DNA from 2 places in the Salicola sp. Rm-C-2C1-2 genome. Region 2 is predicted to be linked to the other one. Evidence: riboswitches for the same ligand, from Rfam matches in the RefSeq annotation. Region 2 holds a riboswitch; the other holds the start of a gene.
What was found. A riboswitch is a leader RNA that binds a small molecule or an ion and turns the genes downstream of it on or off. The one in region 2 is predicted to bind thiamine pyrophosphate.

Region 1 (9,835 bases), on a different contig from region 2:
TCGCCGGTGGCTGGATTGATCGTCGCAATCGTCCGAGCGGACCCACTATCAGTCCATTCGCCGCCAATCAGCATCCGATAGTTGGGCTTGATCAGTTGCTGGTATTGCGCTTTCGGCAGTATCTCGACCATGTCGTGCTCCTGTTTGTTGCGGGCCTGACGTATCAGGCGGACGGGCGCAGAAGGCTGCGTACCCATTGAATAGCGTCGATGACAGGGACAAGGTTAAGGACGTATCATCACAAACAGAAACAGTAATTTTTGGTGAAAAATACAAACATGAGTGGTTTGAGTAACATCGACCTGAAGCAGTTGCGTGTGCTCAGGGCGTTGCTGAAAGAGAGAAGTCTGACTCGGGCCGCGGGCCAGATGGGAATGACGCAGCAGGCGGTGAGTGCGCAATTGAACAAGCTGCGCGAGATCTTTCAGGACCGGCTGTTTCTGCGCTCACGCCAGGGCGTTGTCCCAACGCCGTTGGCGGAAGAGCTTGAGCCGCGAGTGAAGGCGGTCTTCGACAGTATCGAGCAGCTGATTCCCCCGGAGCGGTTTGATCCGGCAAGTGTGCAGGGGACCTATGTCATATCCGCCACCGATTACGCGGTGGAAGTGGTGCTGCCTGAGCTGGTCACCAGGGTCCGGCAGCAGGCGCCGGGGCTGAAGCTGATCGTACGTGATTTTGAGAGTGACCGAGTGCACGCCATGCTGGCCTCCGGGGAGCTGGACATGGCGCTGACTTTTCCCGCCTTCGCACCGGAAAGCTGCCAGACCAAGCTGTTGTTCTCGGAGTATCACATCTGCGTGGCGGGCAATGAGTCATCGCTGCATGAGCAACAGCTGACCATCGGCGAGATCGCTGAGTTACCGCAGCTCATCGTCTCGCCAACGCGTGCCAACCTGATTGGTTCCGCCGATGACTGGTTCGCCAGCAAAGGGTATGGGCGTAATATAGTGATGTCGGTGCCAAGCTTCTCCGCAGCGCCAACCTGTGTTGCATCCAGCGACTGTGTCGCTTTTCTGCCCTCGAGAATCCTGCCTCATCCGCTGGTACGCCCCATTGAGCTTGAGGAGTCGCCGCCCTGCTTCGACGTGATTGCCGCCTGGCATCCCCGTACCAGCCAGGATCCGTTGCAGCAGTGGATACTATCGCTTCTGGACGAGGCGTTCTCCGGCTAGCAATCTGGTTCAAAGTAGACGCACAGCGCGCTGGGATCGTCCACGGGTAACGCCTGATCGTCCAGCCGACAGATGCCGTCGTTCGTCTCCCGTGCGTTGGGAGTGAAGTGGACGCAGTCATGACAGCATCCAAAGCAATGATGACCGTCTTTCTCTGAGAGGGTGATGGTGAGTTGTTCAATGAGGTGGCCCAGCGACTGCCTTTGAGCCTCAGGGAGGCGCTGTACCGCCTCTTTAAGGCTCAGAACCGGGTCATTGAGCGCGATAGCGTCACCCGCCTCAGTCAGCGAGAAGCGCACGCTCCGGCCATCGCGGCTGTCCTTCTCCCGCTTCGCCAGCCCTGCCGATTCGAGTGATTTCAGCGTCTGCGATGCCGTGCCACGAGTGGTGCCGTGAAATTCGGCAAAGGCCGACGGCTTGCGCGATATCGCATTCGAGCGTGCCAGAAACCGGACGGCGGCCCACTGGGCGCCACTCAGTTCACACTCGCGCCCATGCTCAGAGCTGTGGCTCTGCCAGGCGAGATGGATGATGCGGTCGGCGATGATGGTGCTGGCATTGTCACTCATGGGTTAATGATAGCGAAACGACATCAGATTGACAAAAGTATCACCGCCCAATTAATGTCGAAACAAAACTATACAGCGGGGTTAGTCATGAATTCTGTCAGCAGTCATAACCTGCAATTGGGTGATGCTAGGGCTGTGTGGCCGGGTCTGGCACTGGATAACAGTTACGCCCGATTGCCAAAGGTGATGTACAGCCCGGCGGAGCCGGAACCCTTGGCGGAGCCTGAACTGCTTTGGTTTAACGCACCGCTTGCCAGCGTGCTTGGTCTTGGTGGCCAACCGCAGGAACTGATCACGGCATTTGCCAGTGGCCACCGGGTACCATTCGGTGCCCGGCCAATCAGACGCAAAGTCGCACAACGGCCCTGGGGTGCCCCCGAGCCACGCCATGGAGCCACGGCTGAGATTGCTCTGGGCGAGCATATTGATCGTTGCTTCCAGCGCTGCGATCTGTCATTGCAGCAACACGAAGACAGTGATCATGACCTGGCTGGCGCTGAACTCTCGGTCAGAAACGGCTTACACCAGCTTTTGATGGGCGAAGTGCTCAACGCAATGGGGGTTCAAGCACCGCGGGTACTTGCGATTGCCTATGACGATGCGGGTGGAAAACTGGATCAGGCTCGCGCATCGGTCATCAAGACTGGCGAGTCACCGTTGACCATCGGCGCGTTTGAGTACGCGTTCAGCCAACTGGGGCTGGCAGAGCTTGAACGTCTTACCGACTATGCCATTGCCCGAATCGACCCTGCTCTGATCAATAGCGACACACCCTACACAGCATTTTTTGAACGGGTCTGCGATAAGCTCGCTGTAACGATGGCGCAGTGGGCAAGCGTTGGGTTCATCCACAGCAAACTCGATACGCATCTGACAGCGATCGATGGTGGTATGTCCCTGACCCCCTATTCGGGGTTCATGGACAACTCTGATATTGACCGCATCAGGCATCCCTCGGATGCAACAGGCCGTTATGCGTTTTCCGCCCAACCCATTGCCGCCCATTGGAACCTGTGCCGGTTTGCCAATGTGCTGCGGCCATTAACCGGACCTGAGGGAAAAGGCAGCGGCAGCCGCATACAGGGCCGTCTGGATGGCTTCTTCAACCGATATGAACAGCACCGCATTGGCTATCTCCAGCGCCCCGCGGTTGAGCCCACCAGGGGCACTCCCAGATCGCGCACGCTATCAGCGACCGTTGAAGAGGTTGTAGAGGGGGATTGGTCGTCAATCGATCGATTTCTGACAGCCTATGGTGGCCACGCGTTGGCCGGTGACAGGGACCCTATTTGCAAACCTTATTAATTTGTCGCCAGGGGAGCCTCGTGTAAATCCGAGGCTGAGAGGGTAAAACACCGACCCTGGAACCTGACCCGGTTTATTCCGGCGGAGGAAGTGCGAATGACTTATCTGACGTTGGCCGCGCTCGGTGCGGCATTGGCGCTCTTTGGTACGCTCGGTCTGCGCGCAAGCCGGGCTGGTATCCGCCTTGATGATTATGTGACAGCCCGCAACTCCCAGGGGACTCAGTCGATTGGGCTCTCGTTTCTTGCATCAAGCATGGGGGCCTGGATTCTTTTTGCGCCACCGGAGATTGCAGCATTCGTGGGTCCTGTTGGGTTGGCTGGTTACGCGATTGGCGCCGCGCTTCCCTTTGTCGTTCTGGGGCTTTATGGGCCAGCGATCCGAAGGCGCCTGCCGGAGGGGCGCAGCATCAGTGAGTTCGCCGAGGCCTGTTATGGCCCCGGTGTGCGGAGGTGGGTCGCCTTTGTTTCGGTGGCTTACATGGCCTGTTTCCTGGCAGCCGAACTGACCGCCATCGGTTCCATTGCCGGACTGCTTTCCGACGTCGATCCGTCACTGATTATCATCGGTATTGCCTTGGTCACACTTGTCTACACAACTCTGGGCGGGTTACGCGCCAGCATGGCAACGGATCGCTGGCAGGCTTGGTTGCTTCTGGCGCTGTTGCTGCTCGTGGCCGCGGTGGCATGGTGGGGGCTCCCGCCTTTGCCGCCGGAAGCGACGATGCCCGCGGCGCCAATGGGAAGTGCGCTCTCGGTAGGGCTTACCCTGGTGATTGCGGTCACCGCGGCTAATCTGTTCCATCAGGGCTATTGGCAGCGGGTCTGGGCCGCCGAGAATAATCGGGCTCTGGGGCGTGGCGCCCTCTTTGGCGCCGTTGCCACCCTGGTCGTGGTGATGATTGTCGGCGGACTGGGGATGCTGGCGGCTATGCAGGCGTTATCCCTGGGCGAGCCGCCCATCCCGTTTTTTGCCCTCGTTTCGGCAGCCCCGGGCTGGCTGAGCCTGCCGGCGCTCGTATTGGCGGTAACTCTTGTCGCCTCCAGTGTGGATACCCTACAGAACGCCATTGCCTCCATGGCAGTCGCCAGCACCGGTCGCAAGGGGCTGTCGATGCGCGGCGCGCAGTGGATCACCGTTTTGCTGATGGTGCCCGTCGTCTGGGTGGGTCTCCAGGGGTTTTCAGTACTTCGTCTGTTTCTGATTGCTGATTTGCTGTGTGCGGCAATCGTGGTGCCGGTGTTGCTGGGGCCCTGGCAGCGCATGTCGGCCCTGGCGGCTCTGGCTGGCGGCGTGGCTGGTCTTGTTGGGGCAATACTGCCGGGTTGGGTCACAACAGGCAGCCTTACCGGCGGCGTATTGGCAGCGAGTTTCCCGGATAGTGTGCCAACACTGGGGCCTTTCCTGGGCGCATTGCTGGCATCGACCGGCGTGAGCATGCTCATCGCTGTGCTGCGCCCGGCGAGGGCTTCAGCCCCGCATTGACAGGCTGTTGATGTCGATACGACACTAAAAAACACGTCCGGTTATGCCTCACAAGCCTGATTGACCGGCAACACGTTTTGCATGAATAGGGGCGATAAGGTGGCCGAACAAACCTCATTCACCTGTGCGAGCCTCAATGACCTCGCACAGGTGACGGATTACTCGTTCATGGACCGACTCAACGCCGACCCGGAAGCGAACGCCAGCGGGAAAGACCATGAGCCGCGCCAGGTCTTCAGGGGTCATTATGTGCCGGTTACCCCCACGCCGATTAAGGACCCGGAATACGTTGCCCACAGCAAGGATCTGTTTCGCGAGCTGGGCTTCGCCGACAGCATGGCGCAATCTGCCGACTTCGTCTCTCTTTTTTCAGGCGATATCACGCCTGTTCCCGAGTCGATGAGGAAGGTCGGCTGGGCCTGTGGTTATGCCCTTTCCATCTATGGTACTGAATTGGTCCAGCAGTGCCCCTTCCAAACCGGAAATGGTTACGGCGACGGTCGAGCCATTTCCGTTGTGGAGGTCGTCATCGAGGGACAACGCTGGGAAATGCAGCTTAAAGGGGCGGGCCGGACGCCGTACTGCCGGGGTGCAGACGGTCGTGCTGTTCTTCGCTCAAGTGCGCGGGAGTTCCTGGCACAGGAGCACATGCATGCGCTCGGCGTTCCCACGTCGCGGTCCCTGAGCCTGTATGTTTCGAAAACCGAAAAGGTCAGGCGGCCGTGGTACTCGGGTGGCTCACGCTCGACAGAGCCGGATACGGTTATTGCCGAGCCGGTGGCGATCACCACCCGTGTTGCTCCCTCGTTCATCCGTGTGGGCCAGCTGGAGCTGTTCAGTCGCCGTGCCCGCAGGAATGAGCATCCACATGCGATGGAAGAGCTTGAAAAGATCGTGTTGCACTTGATTGGCACGGAGTACGGGGACGTGATCGACCATGAACTCGATCTACCCCAGAAAGTGCTGTTGCTTGCGCGCGAATTCCGCAGCCGACTCACGTCTCTTATTGCCAACTGGATCCGGGTCGGCTACTGCCAGGGCAACTTCAACAGTGACAACTGCGCTGCTGGTGGCTTCACTCTGGATTATGGGCCTTTCGGCTTCTGTGAGGTTTTTGATCCGTACTATCAGCCCTGGACCGGTGGCGGCAATCACTTCTCGTTCCTGAATCAACCCGAGGCAGCGCACCGCAACTTCCATAGCTTTTGCTCCGCGTTGCGTCCGCTTCTGGAGGGCAATCAGGATCATCTCTGGCAACTCGATCAGATTGAGCGAGCGTTTCCCGCGCATATGCAGGCCCAAATGGAAGCGATGTGGGCGGCGAAACTGGGCCTTGATGCCTTTGACGCCGAGCTGTTCGGTGAGCTCAAGACGCTGATGGCGCAGACCCCTGTGGATTACACGATCCTCTTCCGGGAGCTCTCGGAGATACCCGACGATATTGGTCCGCTCAGGAAAAGCTTTTACAGGGCGTTGGACAGCGAGGGATCCGTGGAGGCTTCAATGGCGAACGAGGACCGCGACGGTCTGGAAAAACGCTGGTCAGAATGGCTCAGAAAATGGCAGTCACTTGTCGGTGTCGACAGCACGAGCGATTCAAACGCGGGCCCGCAGGGCCGCCGTGAGGCGCTTGCTTACCAGATGAAACGCGTGAACCCCAAATACACGCTGCGCGAGTGGTTCGTTGTACCCGCTTACCAGCAGGCCTCCAAGAGCCACTACGCACCACTGCGGCAGCTGCAGGACGTCATGACCCAGCCTTACGCCGAGCAGTCAAATGAGGTTGAGACGGCATTCTACAGACTGAAGCCGCCCGAGTTGTTCAATGTTGGCGGTGTTTCCTATTACAACTGTTCGTCATGACTGGAGGGATGCAGCGATGGATCTTTTTAACACGCTCAAGCAGCAATGCGGGGAGGAGTGGCAGGCCTACATCAACCATTCGTTCCCTGCCCGTCTCGCCGAGGGGTCGCTGCCGCGCTCGGCCTTCCGGCACTATCTCATCCAGGACTATATCTTTCTGAAGCATTTCAGCCGTGCCTGGGCGCTGGTTGTGTACAAGGCCGATTCCATCTCAACAATGCAATCAGCTGTGGCGGTGCTGGATGGACTGTTGAATCATGAGATGGCGATGCACGTTGAGTACTGCGGCCAATGGGGAATATCGAGAGAGCAGATTGAGCAGGCGCAGGAAGCCCGGGCCAATATGGCGTACACACGGTATGTTCTGGATGCGGGCCTTTCCGGTGATCTGCTGGATCTTATGACGGCCCTGGCTCCCTGCGTACTGGGCTACGCCGAGATTGGACGTAATTGTGCTGACAAAGCGGGCGGTGACATTGAGCATCATCCGTTCGGGAAATGGATTGAGACCTACTCGGGGGATGAATTCCAGGCGCTTGCCACCAATGTTCAGCAACTGATGAATGACCTTTATGCTCAGGAAGCTCAAAAGGAACGATTCAATAGACTTTCACGGATCTTCACTGATGCAACGAAGTTAGAGCAGGCATTCTGGGATATGGGGCTTGAGGTGGGTGGTGCATAAGCCCCGTCAATCCAATTAGAAAACAGTTTAAAGGAATCAATAGCATGAGTGTTGATGTTGACGTCAGCGACGCAGCGCGGGATTACCTGGCCGAGCTCCTGGCGAAGCAGGAGACCCCTGGCATAGCGGCGCGGATGTTCGTCCACAATGGCGGTACATCAAAGGCGGAGACGTGTTTGGCGTTCTGTCCGCCCGGGGAGGAGGAAACCAGTGACACCCCACTGACGTTTGGCGACGTCACGCTCTATCTGGATGCGCCGAGCCTCCCCTACCTGCGGGAAAGTCGCATCGATATTGAGGCGGCGGGCGAGTCCGAGACGCTCACTATCAGGGCACCCTATGCCAAGCAGCCAGCGACGCCGCCCAAAGAGTTAGCCCTCCCAATGGCGTGTGTGGCGCGGCGTGTGCCCCATGGCAATGAGGTTACTCTGCCAGAGGGCGCTGAAGTTTCCGTGACTCAGGCACTCGGCGGCAGTGTAACGGTGAAGCATGAGGGTAATCTCTACCGCCTCTCGCCAGAAGAAGCCGGCAAGGTCGGTCTGCGCAGTGACGTGGCCATATTCGAAACCCCGGAGGATGGGCAAATCAGCGAGGACCAGTGTTGGCAAGCGCTGGAGCAGGTGTACGACCCGGAAATTCCGGTGAGTATCGTCAGTCTGGGCCTGGTCTACGAGCTGACTGTTGATGCGCAACAAAACTCGGTGTATCTGCGGATGACGCTGACCTCGCCGGGCTGTGGCATGGGCGATGTAATTGCCGGTGATGCCCGTAACCGCCTGATGGAGGTGCCGTTCGTGGAAAACGCTGAGGTGGACATTGTCTTTGATCCGCCATGGACCTTCGACATGGTCAGTGATGCGGCTCGGCTGGAGCTGGGACTTCTATGAGCGGCTGCAAAGGAGCCACCCACTCAATCGACGGGGCACTGGTTTAGGGCCGGCTCGCGCCCAGCATCTGGCCAGTTCAAGAAAAGGGCCTGCGATGCTTCGCAAGCCCCTCGATTGTATGGCCCGCCCGATAGGATTCGAACCTATGACCTCTGCCTCCGGAGGGCAGCGCTCTATCCAGCTGAGCTACGGGCGGTGGGCAACACCGGAATGGGTCACGCCGGTGTCGGTTCGAGGGCTTATGCCCTGCGAGCAGCGCCTTCGAAACTGAGTCGCATGATAAGGGCCGTTGGCCTGCAAGTCCATCCCTTCTGACATTTCGGTACCGACCAGCGCCTGTCCACTGTATCAGTATCCAGTGAGACCATTTTTTGCGCAAAACACTTGCATTCTTTTGAGGAAATAAGAATAATTAGCATTAAGGTGTTCGTTAGCTGCCATGCAGGAGTTGTCATGTACGTCTGTGTCTGCAATCAAATTACTGATCACGAAATCCGCCGCGCGGCAGAGGATGGCTGCTCCAGTATGCGCCAGCTGTGTAACGAGCTGGGTGTTGCCAGTCAGTGTGGCCGCTGTGGAACCATGGCGAGGGACATCCTGAACGAGCATCGTCAGAGCCTCGACCTGGATCTGCTCAACACACTGGCACGGCCGGCATAACGCCCGTCTACACGGTTACCGGCTGGTCGCCCCTGACCCGCTTGTGCTAATTTAACGGCATTAGCACAGACGAATCGGATCAGGAGACAGGTCTCATGAAGGGCGACAAGCAAGTCATTCAGTATTTGAATCAAGCGCTGGCTGCGGAACTGACCGCTATCAATCAGTACTTCCTTCATGCCCGTATGCTCAAGGACTGGGGCATCGATAAGCTGGGCAAGATTGAATACGACGAATCCATCGACGAAATGAAACACGCCGATCGGCTGATTGAACGCATTCTATTTCTGGGCGGGCTCCCCAATCTGCAGGACCTTAACAAGCTGCTGATCGGTGAGAATGTCAAGGAGATTCTGGAGTGTGACCTTAAGGCGGAGCACGACGGAATTGCGATCTACCGGGCTGGCATCAAGCAGGCGGAGTCCGTTCAGGATTACGGTTCACGGGATCTGCTGGCCTCCTTGCTGTCAGAAGAGGAAGGCCACGTCGACTTCCTGGAGACTCAGCTCGATATGATTGACCGTATGGGTCTTGAAAACTACTGCCAGCTCCAGTCCAGTGGAACTGCAGAGGAAGATGGCGAGTAAGCAGGCTCGTATCATCGGCCAGGAGCGGGTATAATTGGGGCGCTTCTGACGATTGAGGTGTGGTAATGAACAAACTGACCCGTATTTTCGTAAGTCTCGGCCTCATTGCAGCGCTGGGTGGTTCCGCGCTCACATTGGCGGCTGTTGAGGATCAGATAAGGAATCGCATTAAGCCCACTGGCAACGTGAATATTGCGGGTGAGCAGGGCCAGCAGATGCAGCAACAGGCCAGTGGGCCCCGAGGCGGAGAAGAAGTCTACGCAGATGCCTGCGCGGCCTGCCATGACTCCGGTGCTGCAGGCGCGCCCAAGCTGGGTGATACAGGCGCCTGGTCGGATCGTATCAGCAAAGGTAAGGAGACTCTCTACAGCCACGCGATTAATGGCTACAACGCGATGCCGGCCAAAGGTGGCTGCAGTGATTGCTCTGATAAAGAAATCGAGAATGCCGTTGACTACTTGGTCGCAGAGGGCGAATAAATAAGCTTTCCCTCGGTTAAACGAAGTGGGGGGCGAGTGCAGTCTCGGGCATTTGAGAGCAGTCAATGCGAGTTACCAGCTACACAGACTATTCCCTCAGGGTTTTGATGTACGTCTCCCTCCAGGGTGACCGGTTGGCGACC
Region 2 (9,835 bases):
TGGCTCTACTCGCTGCTGCTGACACTCCTGCTGCCGGGTGTTCTTGCGTTTCTGTGGTACCGGGGACTGTGGGACAGCCGGTATCGCGAAGGCTGGCTGGAACGCTTGGGGCACGGGCCGCTTGCGGAAAATTCCGGCACTTTGTGGGTGCATGCGGCCTCTGTTGGCGAGGTCATTGCCGCAGCACCCATGATTCGGCTGCTACGCCAGAAAATGCCGGAGCGCCCGATTCTGGTCACTACCATGACCCCCACGGGGGCCGAGCGGGTGCGCGCGGCTTTCGGCGATACCGTGGCGCATGCCTATATCCCTCTGGATCTGCCCTGGCTGGTGAGCCGCTTTCTCCGGCGCCTGAAGCCCGCGGCGCTGGTGATTATGGAAACCGAGGTCTGGCCCAATCTGGTGCAGGCGTGCACTCGTCGTGGTATTTCGGTGATCCTCGCCAATGCTCGTCTTTCAGATAAATCCGCAACGGGGTATGCCCGCATCGCCCCATTGACGCTGCCAGCCTTCCGAAGCCTTGACTGGATTGCCGCGCAGTCGGATGCTGATGCCCAGCGCTTTCGGGCGATGGGGGTGCGCTCGGAGCAACTCTCGGTGACGGGGTCCATCAAGTATGATCTGAGCATTCCGGAGGCTGTGCACAACGAGGCGATGGCGTTGAGACGTTCGTTCAGCGGCCGGCAGCCGGTCTGGATCGCCGCCAGTACCCATGAGGGCGAGGATGAAGCAGTGCTTGATGCCCACCGCCCGCTTATGGCGCGTCATCCTGAAGCGCTGCTGGTGCTGGTGCCGCGCCACCCTGAGCGTTTTGACGTGGTTGCCCGGTTGATTGAGGAAAAAGGCCTCAACATGGCCCGTCGTGCGGCTGGTGATGAGCTTGAGGAAGCCCAGGTCTACCTCGCGGACACCATGGGGGAGCTTTTGATGCTTTTCGGCTGTGCGGATGCGGCCTTCATCGGCGGCTCGCTCATTGAGCGGGGTGGCCATAATCCTCTGGAGGCGGCCGCCTGGTCGCTACCGGTTCTGACAGGCCCGCATGTTTTCAACTTTGCCAGCGTTTTCGAAATCCTGGAGGATGCGGCGGCGGTTCACTTCGTGGAGAACGCTGACGCACTTGCCGGGGCGCTGGCCACGTTGCTGGCGGATGGCTCAACGCGGGAAGATCAGGGCCAGCGTGCCCGGGCCGTTGTGGATGCCAACCAGGGCGCGGTGGCACGCTTGGTTGAGGGGATCCGGCTCCGGCTTGCGCGTTACTGACCTTGGTCTCCGTTTCCATCAGCTTCCCGCTCCTCGCGGGTTACCTGCTTTGCAAGCCGTTCAATGCCGGGTGCCGTGGCGCTGAGCCAGCGGTCCAGTCCCGCCAGATCCTGCGGGCTCAGTGTTCCGGCGGTCTGTTTCAGGCGCAGGGTGTTGAGCACATAGTCGTAGCGGGCGTTGGCGTAGTCACGCAGCGCCACGTAGTAGTTCTGCTCGGCGTCGAGCACTTCCACGATATTGCGCGTACCCACTTCGTAGCCGGCGCGGGTGGCATCCAGCGCGCTGCGGCTGGAGACGATGGTCTGGCGCTGAGCATTGATGGTCTGGATGTTGGTCGTGATGCGTCGGAACAGCGAACGCGCATCCAGCCGGACGTTGCGCCTGACTGTGTCCAGCTCCCGCTCCGCCCGTTCCGTCTCGGATCGCACACGCCGTACACCGGCCTGAGTACCGCCGCCACTGTAAATCGGAATGTTCAGTGACAGGCCGACGGTGGTGTCAGTGCGCGGGTACTCGTCGAGAGGGTTGCTGTATGCCCCGGGGCTGCCGCTTGGCAGCTCAAAATTGTTGTCCTGGTGCTGGCGCTCGACCCGGGCGAACAGATCCAGCGTAGGCAGATGCTCGGAGCGAGCGGCGCTGACCTGCTCGCGTTTGGCGTCCACAGTAAGCTGTTGCGCTCGCAGTTCCCAGTTCTGCTCCAGTGCGGTCTGGGCCCATGCCTTGGGGCTGTCCGGTTCCGGGGTGTTGATCGGGAAGTCCGTCTCAAGCCGTTCCAGGGTTTTGGGGAACTGGCCGGTCAGCCGTGCCAGGCTTTCGCGTTCAATGTCCAGCTGACTTTGCGCTGCAATCCGCTGTGAGCGGCTCGCATCGTAGCCGGCGCGGGCTTCTTCCACCTCGGTGGTGGCCACGAGCCCCACGTCATAACGCTCCTTGGCCTGTTCCCACTGGCGCCGGAGCGCCGCTTCCTGAGCTTTGGCGGTGTCCAGCTCGTCCTTGGCACGCAGGACATTGAAGTACTGCTCCGCGACTTTGAGCATCAGCCCCTGTTCAGCGCGCGATAGCTCCGCGGCCGCTACCTCGCTCTGCTTCTGGCTGGCCTGGAAGCCGTACCAGGCGTTGGCCCGGAACAGCGGCTGGCTGAGCTCGAGACCGTATTTGTGGCTGGTGAGGTCGCCATCCAGAGTGTTGCGTTCGGTGTAGGACGATTCACCGAAAGCGTCCAGCTGCGGCAGCAGCGGCGCCCTGGATTCATCGACCGCTGCTTCCCGGGCCTGGCGGGCAGCGCGGGCCGCGGCCAGATCCGAGTCATAGGACAGAGCCTGTTCATAGATATCCATCAGACCCTCGCCATGAGCCTGGGCGGCGGGGAGTAGCAGAGCTGCAATCAGTGCGGGAAAAGCGCGCGCTTTCATTCGTTCCCTCAAGCGTTGATCAGGGTGAGCCGTGACCGGCGGTCACCATTATGGACAAGTTGCGGTCGGATCTCTAGACTCAAGTTGACTGTCTTGACGGGGTGCCGGTCCCGCGGTGGCTTTTGCCGCCACGGCTGGCTGAGATTGCGAATGCAGAACCCGCAGACCTGATCCGGCTAGCACCGGCGTAGGGATCGAGACAAGCGTGCCCGAGCTGTAACGCCTGTATCGCACTTACTCAGATCTGCTTCTGCGTTCTCCCGTCCGTTCAACCATCAGCGGAGGAGAACCACTCATATGAGTCCATCCGACCAGTTCCTGAGCGAGAACGAGCGCGTCAATGACGCCACCATCGAACAGCTGCCGGCGTCACACAAAGTGTATGTGATAGGCAGCCGCCCGGACCTGCGCGTCCCCATGCGTGAGATCCAGTTGAGTCCGACTGATACTGCCGAGGGTCCTGAGCCCAACGAGCCGCTGCGCGTCTATGATACCGCCGGTCCCTACACCGACCCGGAGGCTGTCATCGATCTGCGTCAGGGGCTGACCCCGCTGCGTGCTGGCTGGATTGATGAGCGCAGGGACACGCAGCACCTGTCGCAGTTCAGCTCTGAGACAACCCGTCAGCGCCTGCGCGATCCCAGGCGGGATGCCTTCCGTTTCGGACACCCGCCCAAACCACGGGTGGCCCATGACGGTGGCAATGTGAGCCAGATGCACTACGCACGTCAGGGCACGATCACCGCGGAGATGGAGTTCATCGCTATCCGCGAGGGCGTCGAGCCGGAGTTCGTGCGTGATGAAGTGGCGCGGGGGCGTGCCATTATCCCCAACAACATTAATCACCCGGAATCCGAGCCCATGATCATCGGGCGCAACTTCCTGGTGAAGGTCAATGCCAACATCGGCAACTCGGCAGTGACTTCCTCCATTGAGGAAGAGGTGGGCAAGCTGACCTGGGCGATCCGATGGGGAGCGGATACCATTATGGATCTGTCTACCGGCAAGGATATTCATGAAACCCGTGAATGGCTTCTGCGCAACTCACCGGTACCGGTAGGGACAGTGCCCATCTACCAGGCGCTGGAGAAGGTGGACGGGGCGGCTGAAGACCTGACCTGGGAGCTGTTCCGCGACACCCTGATCGAGCAGGCGGAGCAGGGCGTGGACTACTTCACCATCCACGCCGGGGTGCGTCTGCACCATGTTCCCATGACGGCGGAGCGGACCACCGGCATTGTTTCCCGTGGTGGTGCCATCATGGCCAAGTGGTGTCTGGCCCGCCACGAGGAGAGCTTTCTCTACACTCACTTCAGCGAGATCTGCGAGCTGATGAAGGCCTATGACGTGGCCTTTTCGCTGGGTGATGGGCTGCGGCCGGGTTCTATTGCGGATGCCAATGACCGCCCCCAGTTCGCGGAGCTGGAGACGCTGGGCGAGCTCACAAAGATTGCTTGGGCGCATGATGTGCAGTGCATGATCGAGGGGCCAGGCCATGTCCCCATGCATCTCATCAAGGAGAACATGGAGCGCCAGCTCGAGTGCTGTGATGAGGCGCCGTTTTACACCCTGGGGCCGCTGACAACGGATATTGCGCCGGGCTATGATCACATCACCTCCGGGATTGGCGCGGCCATGATCGGCTGGTATGGTTGCGCCATGCTCTGCTATGTGACGCCAAAAGAGCATCTGGGCCTGCCCAACCGCGAGGACGTGAAGGAAGGGTTGATGGCTTACCGCATCGCGGCGCACGCGGCGGACCTGGCCAAAGGCCATCCCGGTGCCCAGCGCCGTGATGACGCGCTTTCAAAGTCGCGCTTCGAGTTCCGCTGGGAGGACCAGTTCAACCTCGGCCTGGACCCCGAACGGGCTCGTGCCTATCACGATGAGACCCTGCCCAAGGATTCGGCGAAGGTGGCGCACTTCTGCTCCATGTGCGGGCCGAAGTTCTGTTCCATGAAAATCTCACAGGAAGTGCGTGACTACGCGCGCGAGCATGGACTGACCGATGAGGCAGCGCTGCGCGAGGGAATGGCGGACAAGTCCGAGGAGTTCCGGGAACAGGGAGGTGATCTGTACCACGAAATCTGAAAGCGAAGAGGCCCTGATGGCAGAGCTGGACAGTACCTTTGATCATGATGACGTGACCATCGAGTCCGATGAGCCACTCTATCAGGGCTTTTTTCAGCTGCGCGGGCTGCGGTTCCAGCACCGCCTTTTCGGCGGTGGCTGGAGCCCATCCATGCACCGCGAGATTTTCTGGCGCGACAACTGCACCTGTGTGCTGCCCTACGATCCCTGGCGCGATGAGGTGGTGCTTCTGGAGCAGTTCCGGGCCGGCGCACTGGGGCGTGACGCCTCGCCATGGTTGCTCGAAGTCGTTGCAGGCATCAATGAGCCGGGTGACGATGGTGAAACAACCGCACGACGGGAAGCAGAAGAGGAAGCGGGGCTGACACTGGGGCATGTAGAGAGGATCTGTGACTACCTTGTCTCGCCCGGTGGTACCAACGAGCTGGTGCACCTCTATGGGGGCTGTGTGGATGCCACCGGCGCTGGCGGAATCCACGGTCTGGAGCATGAGAACGAGGACATCCGCGTCCAGTCTCTTGCCTTTGAGGCCGCCATGGAAGGGCTGCGCTCCGGTCACATCTGGAACGCGCCAGCGATTATGGCGTTGCAGTGGCTGGCGCTGAACCGTGAGCGGCTGCGTGATGAGTGGAGGGGGAGCTGATGGTGCAGCGATATGTACCTGACCTGACCCGCTTCGCGGCGGTGTGTGAGGCCAATTACCATCGGCTGAGCCATCTGGAGCGCCTGGGTCCTGACGCGGACTCCGATGTGTTCTTCCATCTCCGTGACGGTAGCCGCCACCTGGGGGATGTTCACCTGTGCCGGCTGGAAAAGGCCCGGTTTACCGAAACTTGGTATCTCGAGCAGGTGGCGAACAACGGCCGCTGGCTCAATGACCCGCGAATGACGGTGCGTGCTTACCATGATGTGGGCATGCTGGAGGTGATGAGCTGCTTCCGCCATGGCCGGATCCGCGCCGTCAATCCCTACCCGAACGCCCGTATGCATCTGCCGGACGAAAAACTGCAGATCAATCTGTTCCTCGCGGACTGGCTGGACTTCTGTCTTAAATTCGGGCAAGCGGCTGATATGGATTCGGTCTGGAGTATGGAATCCTGAACCCGTGATGACGATCGCTGAATCCGGCAGGCAATCAGGCTGTAACTTCGTTATATTGAGAGCATAGTGACCAAGGGAGCCCAAAGCCACTATGGATGCCTCCGCGGAGCCCCTGCATGTGCTGCAGATCACGGATCCCCATTTGATGGAGGATCCCGAGGGTCTATTGCTCGGTATAAATACACGCCAGACGCTTGATGCCGTCCTGGCGCACGTTCGTTCGCACTACGGGCAGCCTGATCTGGTGCTGGCAACCGGCGATATTTCGCAGGATGGCAGCGAAGCCGCCTATCAGCACTTCCGGGAACGCACGTCCTTTTTCGAGGGGCCGGTGTTCTGGTTTGCCGGAAACCATGACGCTGTGCCCGCAATGAAGCGGGCAATCGGCGGTACCCGCTCTGCGCAACGACGTTATCGTGGTCACGGGTGGCAGCTGATTTTTCTGGATTCATCCGTGCCTGAACAGGTGCATGGGCGGTTGGGGGAGGGTGAGCTGGCTTATCTGGAGGCCTGCCTCTGTGAGCATCCGGAGGATCATGCCCTGATCTGTCTGCATCATCATCCGGTACAGATCGGGGCTGAATGGATGAATGCCATCGGTCTTCAGGATCATGAGGCTTTCTTTGAGGTGTTGGCTCGTCATCCCCAGGTGCGTGGGCTGATCTGGGGGCATATCCACCAACAGCTGGACCAGGAGGACAGTGGTCGGCGTTTGCTTGCCTCGCCCTCCACCTGCGTGCAGTTCCTGCCGGAATCAGAGTCCTTTGCGGTGGATACAGCGCCCCCGGGATACCGCTGGCTGATGCTCTATCCGGATGGGCGGATCCATACTGGAGTGGAACGCATCGCCGATGCTAACTACGGACTGGAAGTCGACAGCGTTGGCTACTGAAGAGCCTGATCTGATCTATCTCCACGGTTTCCGCAGCGCGCCTTCCTCGGAAAAGGCGCGGGAGCTGGAGGCGTGGCTGCATGAAACCGGCTACCGCGGTCACTGGTTCATTCCCCAGCTGGCAACCACCCCCGGCGAGGTAGAAGCACAGCTGGCTGAGCTCATTGAGTGCGTACCCGGGAAAGGACCCGGTCTGATCGGCAGTTCACTGGGAGGCTTCTTCGCCATGGTGATGGCGGAGCGTTATGGTCTTTCAGCGGTGCTTATCAATCCGGCAGCCTATCCCTACCGCCTGATGGAAGAGTCGCTGGGCGAGCACACCAATCTCTACACCGGTGAGCGTTTTGACGTAACGCAGGAACACGTGCAGCAGCTCCAGGCCATGGATCCGGGAACGCTATCCCATCCCGAGCGCCTGATGGTGATGCTGGAAACCGGTGACGAAACCCTGGACTATCGCCAGGCCGGCGAAAGGTTTGCGGCCAGCAGGCTGGTTGTTCATGAGGGGGGCAACCACCGATACAGCCGGTTCCATACTGAGTTGCCCCTGATGCTGGACTTTCTGCGCCGGGATCAGTAATTGCAGTAGACCGCGATGCCGATATCGCGGAAGTTCTGCGCCATTTCCTCCAGGTCGTAATGGGTCAGGCCAGTGTGGATGAGCACATCCTGCTCCATACGCTGCCATTCGTTATCCACCTCCTGTCGGCCCAGAATTGAGAAGTTGCCGCAGATGTGTTCAGCGATCTTGAGCGTGGCCAACAGCGTCTTGCGCTCCTGAGCCCGGGTCCCCGTCTGGGCAAAGACCTGCTGTACGTTGTGGTGTTCGGCGATGACCTCGCAGAGGTGGCGCGGCAGATTCCAGGACTTGGCTACGTAATAGCCGACAACCGCGTGGTTGGTGTTCAGAGTCCGGTTCTCAACGTCGATCAGGCGCGGTTCTTCGCGGGCGTAGCTTTCCATCATGACGTCTTCGTAGTCGGGGAAGCGTTCCATCATCAGCGGAATGCCGGCATTGTGGAACAGCCCGAGCGCGTAGGATTCATCCGGATTCTTGGCGCCAATCGCACGGGCGACGTGGGCGGAGACCTGGGCGATGTCGGTGGCGGTGTCCCAGAACCGGGTCATGGCCCGGATCGCCTGGTCCGACATTTCGCCCTTGATGCTCAGGCCGTTGATGATGTTGATGACCGTGGTCGGTCCGAGCAGGGCCACGGCCTGTTCAATGGATGAGATCTGGTTGCTGTGCTGGAGGAAGGGCGAGTTCACGAACTTCAGCATCATTCCGGACAGTGAGACGTCCTGGCGGATCAGCTTGGCAATCTGATCAATATCCGGATCCGGCATTGCCTGCTCCATCTGCAGGTCCACCATGATCTGGGGTTGCGGTGGAATGCGGATGCCCTGAAGGACATTGTGGATCTGTTCGTCGGTCAGTTCCGCGGGCATGATGACTTCTTCCTGTCAGCTTTTGCTGCCCCGAGCCTAGCGTACCAGGCTCGGACAGGCTGTAACCGTTTGTTCAGACTATTCCTGCTCTGGGGTCTTAGCGCGTCTGCAGGTCCATGATGGGCCAGCCCCGGTGACGGGCAACGTCCCGCAGCGCCGGATCCGGGTTGGTGGCGACCGGGTTGGGCACGGTTTCCAGTAGCGGCAGATCGTTGCGGGAATCGCTGTAGAAGTGGCTTCCATCCAGGGTATCGCTGCGCTTGAGCAGCCATTCCTCAAGGCGCGTGATCTTACCATCCCGGAAACAGGGGGTACCGGCGACCCGGCCGGTGAAGGCACCCTCTACGACCTCTGGCTCGGTGGCGATCAGATTGGGAATACCCAGCCGCGCCGCGATAGGCTCGGTGACGAAACGGTTGGTCGCAGTGATGATGACCAGGGTTTCACCGCGTTCCCGATGGCGGTTGATAAGGGCTTCGGCGGCGGGCTCGATCATGGGCTCAACGCGTTCCTGCATGAATCGTTCCCGCAGCTGCCTGAGCGTGGCCAGCTCCTGACTGGCGAGCGGCTCCAGGGCAAAGGCCAGGTATTGTTCAATGTCGAGGCGCCCGGCTTCGTAATCGCGATAGAACTGGTCATTGCGTTGGCGGTAGCGCTCACCGTCCACCACTCCGGCGTCGATCAGGAACTGGCCCCAGGCATGGTCGCTGTCGCCGTTGAGAAGGGTGTTGTCCAGGTCAAAGATGGCGAGTGTCACGGGTTATCCAGCCTCCGGGAAAATGTCGGCTCCAAGGATATCACAAACAGCGCAGAGGCCGGTCCGGCAGCGCCATGGGGCCGAGTGCCGTTTGCTCATGGGGTATCAATTCTGGAAGAATGGCTTTAACTTACATATAAAAGATAAATAACAAACAGGGGTGTTGCCGTGATTGACTCCGACGGATTCAGACCGAATGTCGGAATCATGCTGGCGAACCACCGGGGGGAGTTGCTCTGGGCCAGGCGCATTGGCCAGGACGCCTGGCAGTTTCCACAGGGAGGCATCAATGAGGATGAGACACCGGAGCAGGCCCTCTATCGCGAACTGATGGAGGAGATCGGCCTGGAATCATCGGATGTCCGGATCATCACCACAACCCGGGGCTGGCTCAGATACCGCCTGCCTCGTCGTATGGTCCGCAGGGACTCACGCCCGGTGTGTGTTGGCCAGAAACAGAAATGGTTCCTTCTCGAAATGCTCTCACCTGATGCGCGGGTGCGGGTTGATCGCAGCTACAAGCCTGAATTCGACGGCTGGCAGTGGGTCAGCTACTGGTACCCGCTGGGGCAGGTGGTGTCGTTCAAGCGCGAAGTTTACCGCAAGGCGCTGAGGGAACTGGCGCCCGGGGTATTCAGGCTACAGTCAAAGGGGCAACCTCCGGCCCGCCAGGAAAGCTGACCGACTATGACCACAATGCTCAGCACGCTCCGCAGCATCGTCCAGGAACTGAATGGAATCAATAATCTTCAGGAGGCTCTGGACACCATAGCGGCACGTGTCCAGACCGCCATGAAGACCGAGGTCTGCTCGGTCTACCTCTATGACGACAAATCCGGCTGCTATGTGCTCAAAGCCACCGAGGGGCTCTAC

Region 1: another riboswitch for thiamine pyrophosphate. It lies ahead of AAF659_RS11510 (sodium:solute symporter family transporter); the one in region 2 lies ahead of thiC (phosphomethylpyrimidine synthase ThiC).

What each region holds. Positions count from the first base shown of each region.
Region 1 covers NZ_JBEFNF010000006.1:163,198-173,032, reverse strand. Annotated here, with positions in the region: gene AAF659_RS11530 (aldehyde dehydrogenase family protein) at 1-131, opposite strand, end outside; gene AAF659_RS11525 (LysR family transcriptional regulator) at 279-1,172, shown strand; gene AAF659_RS11520 (MarR family winged helix-turn-helix transcriptional regulator) at 1,169-1,741, opposite strand; gene AAF659_RS11515 (protein adenylyltransferase SelO family protein) at 1,829-3,046, shown strand; TPP riboswitch at 3,046-3,154, shown strand; gene AAF659_RS11510 (sodium:solute symporter family transporter) at 3,143-4,531, shown strand; gene AAF659_RS11505 (protein adenylyltransferase SelO) at 4,631-6,394, shown strand; gene tenA (thiaminase II) at 6,411-7,079, shown strand; gene AAF659_RS11495 (iron-sulfur cluster assembly protein) at 7,124-7,966, shown strand; tRNA gene AAF659_RS11490 (tRNA-Arg) at 8,086-8,162, opposite strand; gene AAF659_RS11485 (bacterioferritin-associated ferredoxin) at 8,420-8,626, shown strand; gene bfr (bacterioferritin) at 8,722-9,213, shown strand; gene AAF659_RS11475 (c-type cytochrome) at 9,279-9,692, shown strand; gene AAF659_RS11470 (Rrf2 family transcriptional regulator) at 9,758-9,835, shown strand, end outside.
Region 2 covers NZ_JBEFNF010000005.1:77,818-87,652, forward strand. Annotated here, with positions in the region: gene waaA (lipid IV(A) 3-deoxy-D-manno-octulosonic acid transferase) at 1-1,260, shown strand, start outside; gene AAF659_RS10070 (TolC family outer membrane protein) at 1,254-2,672, opposite strand; TPP riboswitch at 2,760-2,883, shown strand; gene thiC (phosphomethylpyrimidine synthase ThiC) at 2,970-4,763, shown strand; gene AAF659_RS10080 (NUDIX domain-containing protein) at 4,780-5,406, shown strand; gene AAF659_RS10085 (DUF1249 domain-containing protein) at 5,406-5,864, shown strand; gene cpdA (3',5'-cyclic-AMP phosphodiesterase) at 5,956-6,756, shown strand; gene AAF659_RS10095 (YqiA/YcfP family alpha/beta fold hydrolase) at 6,716-7,336, shown strand; gene AAF659_RS10100 (HDOD domain-containing protein) at 7,330-8,205, opposite strand; gene AAF659_RS10105 (histidinol-phosphatase) at 8,303-8,962, opposite strand; gene rppH (RNA pyrophosphohydrolase) at 9,131-9,643, shown strand; gene ptsP (phosphoenolpyruvate--protein phosphotransferase) at 9,659-9,835, shown strand, end outside.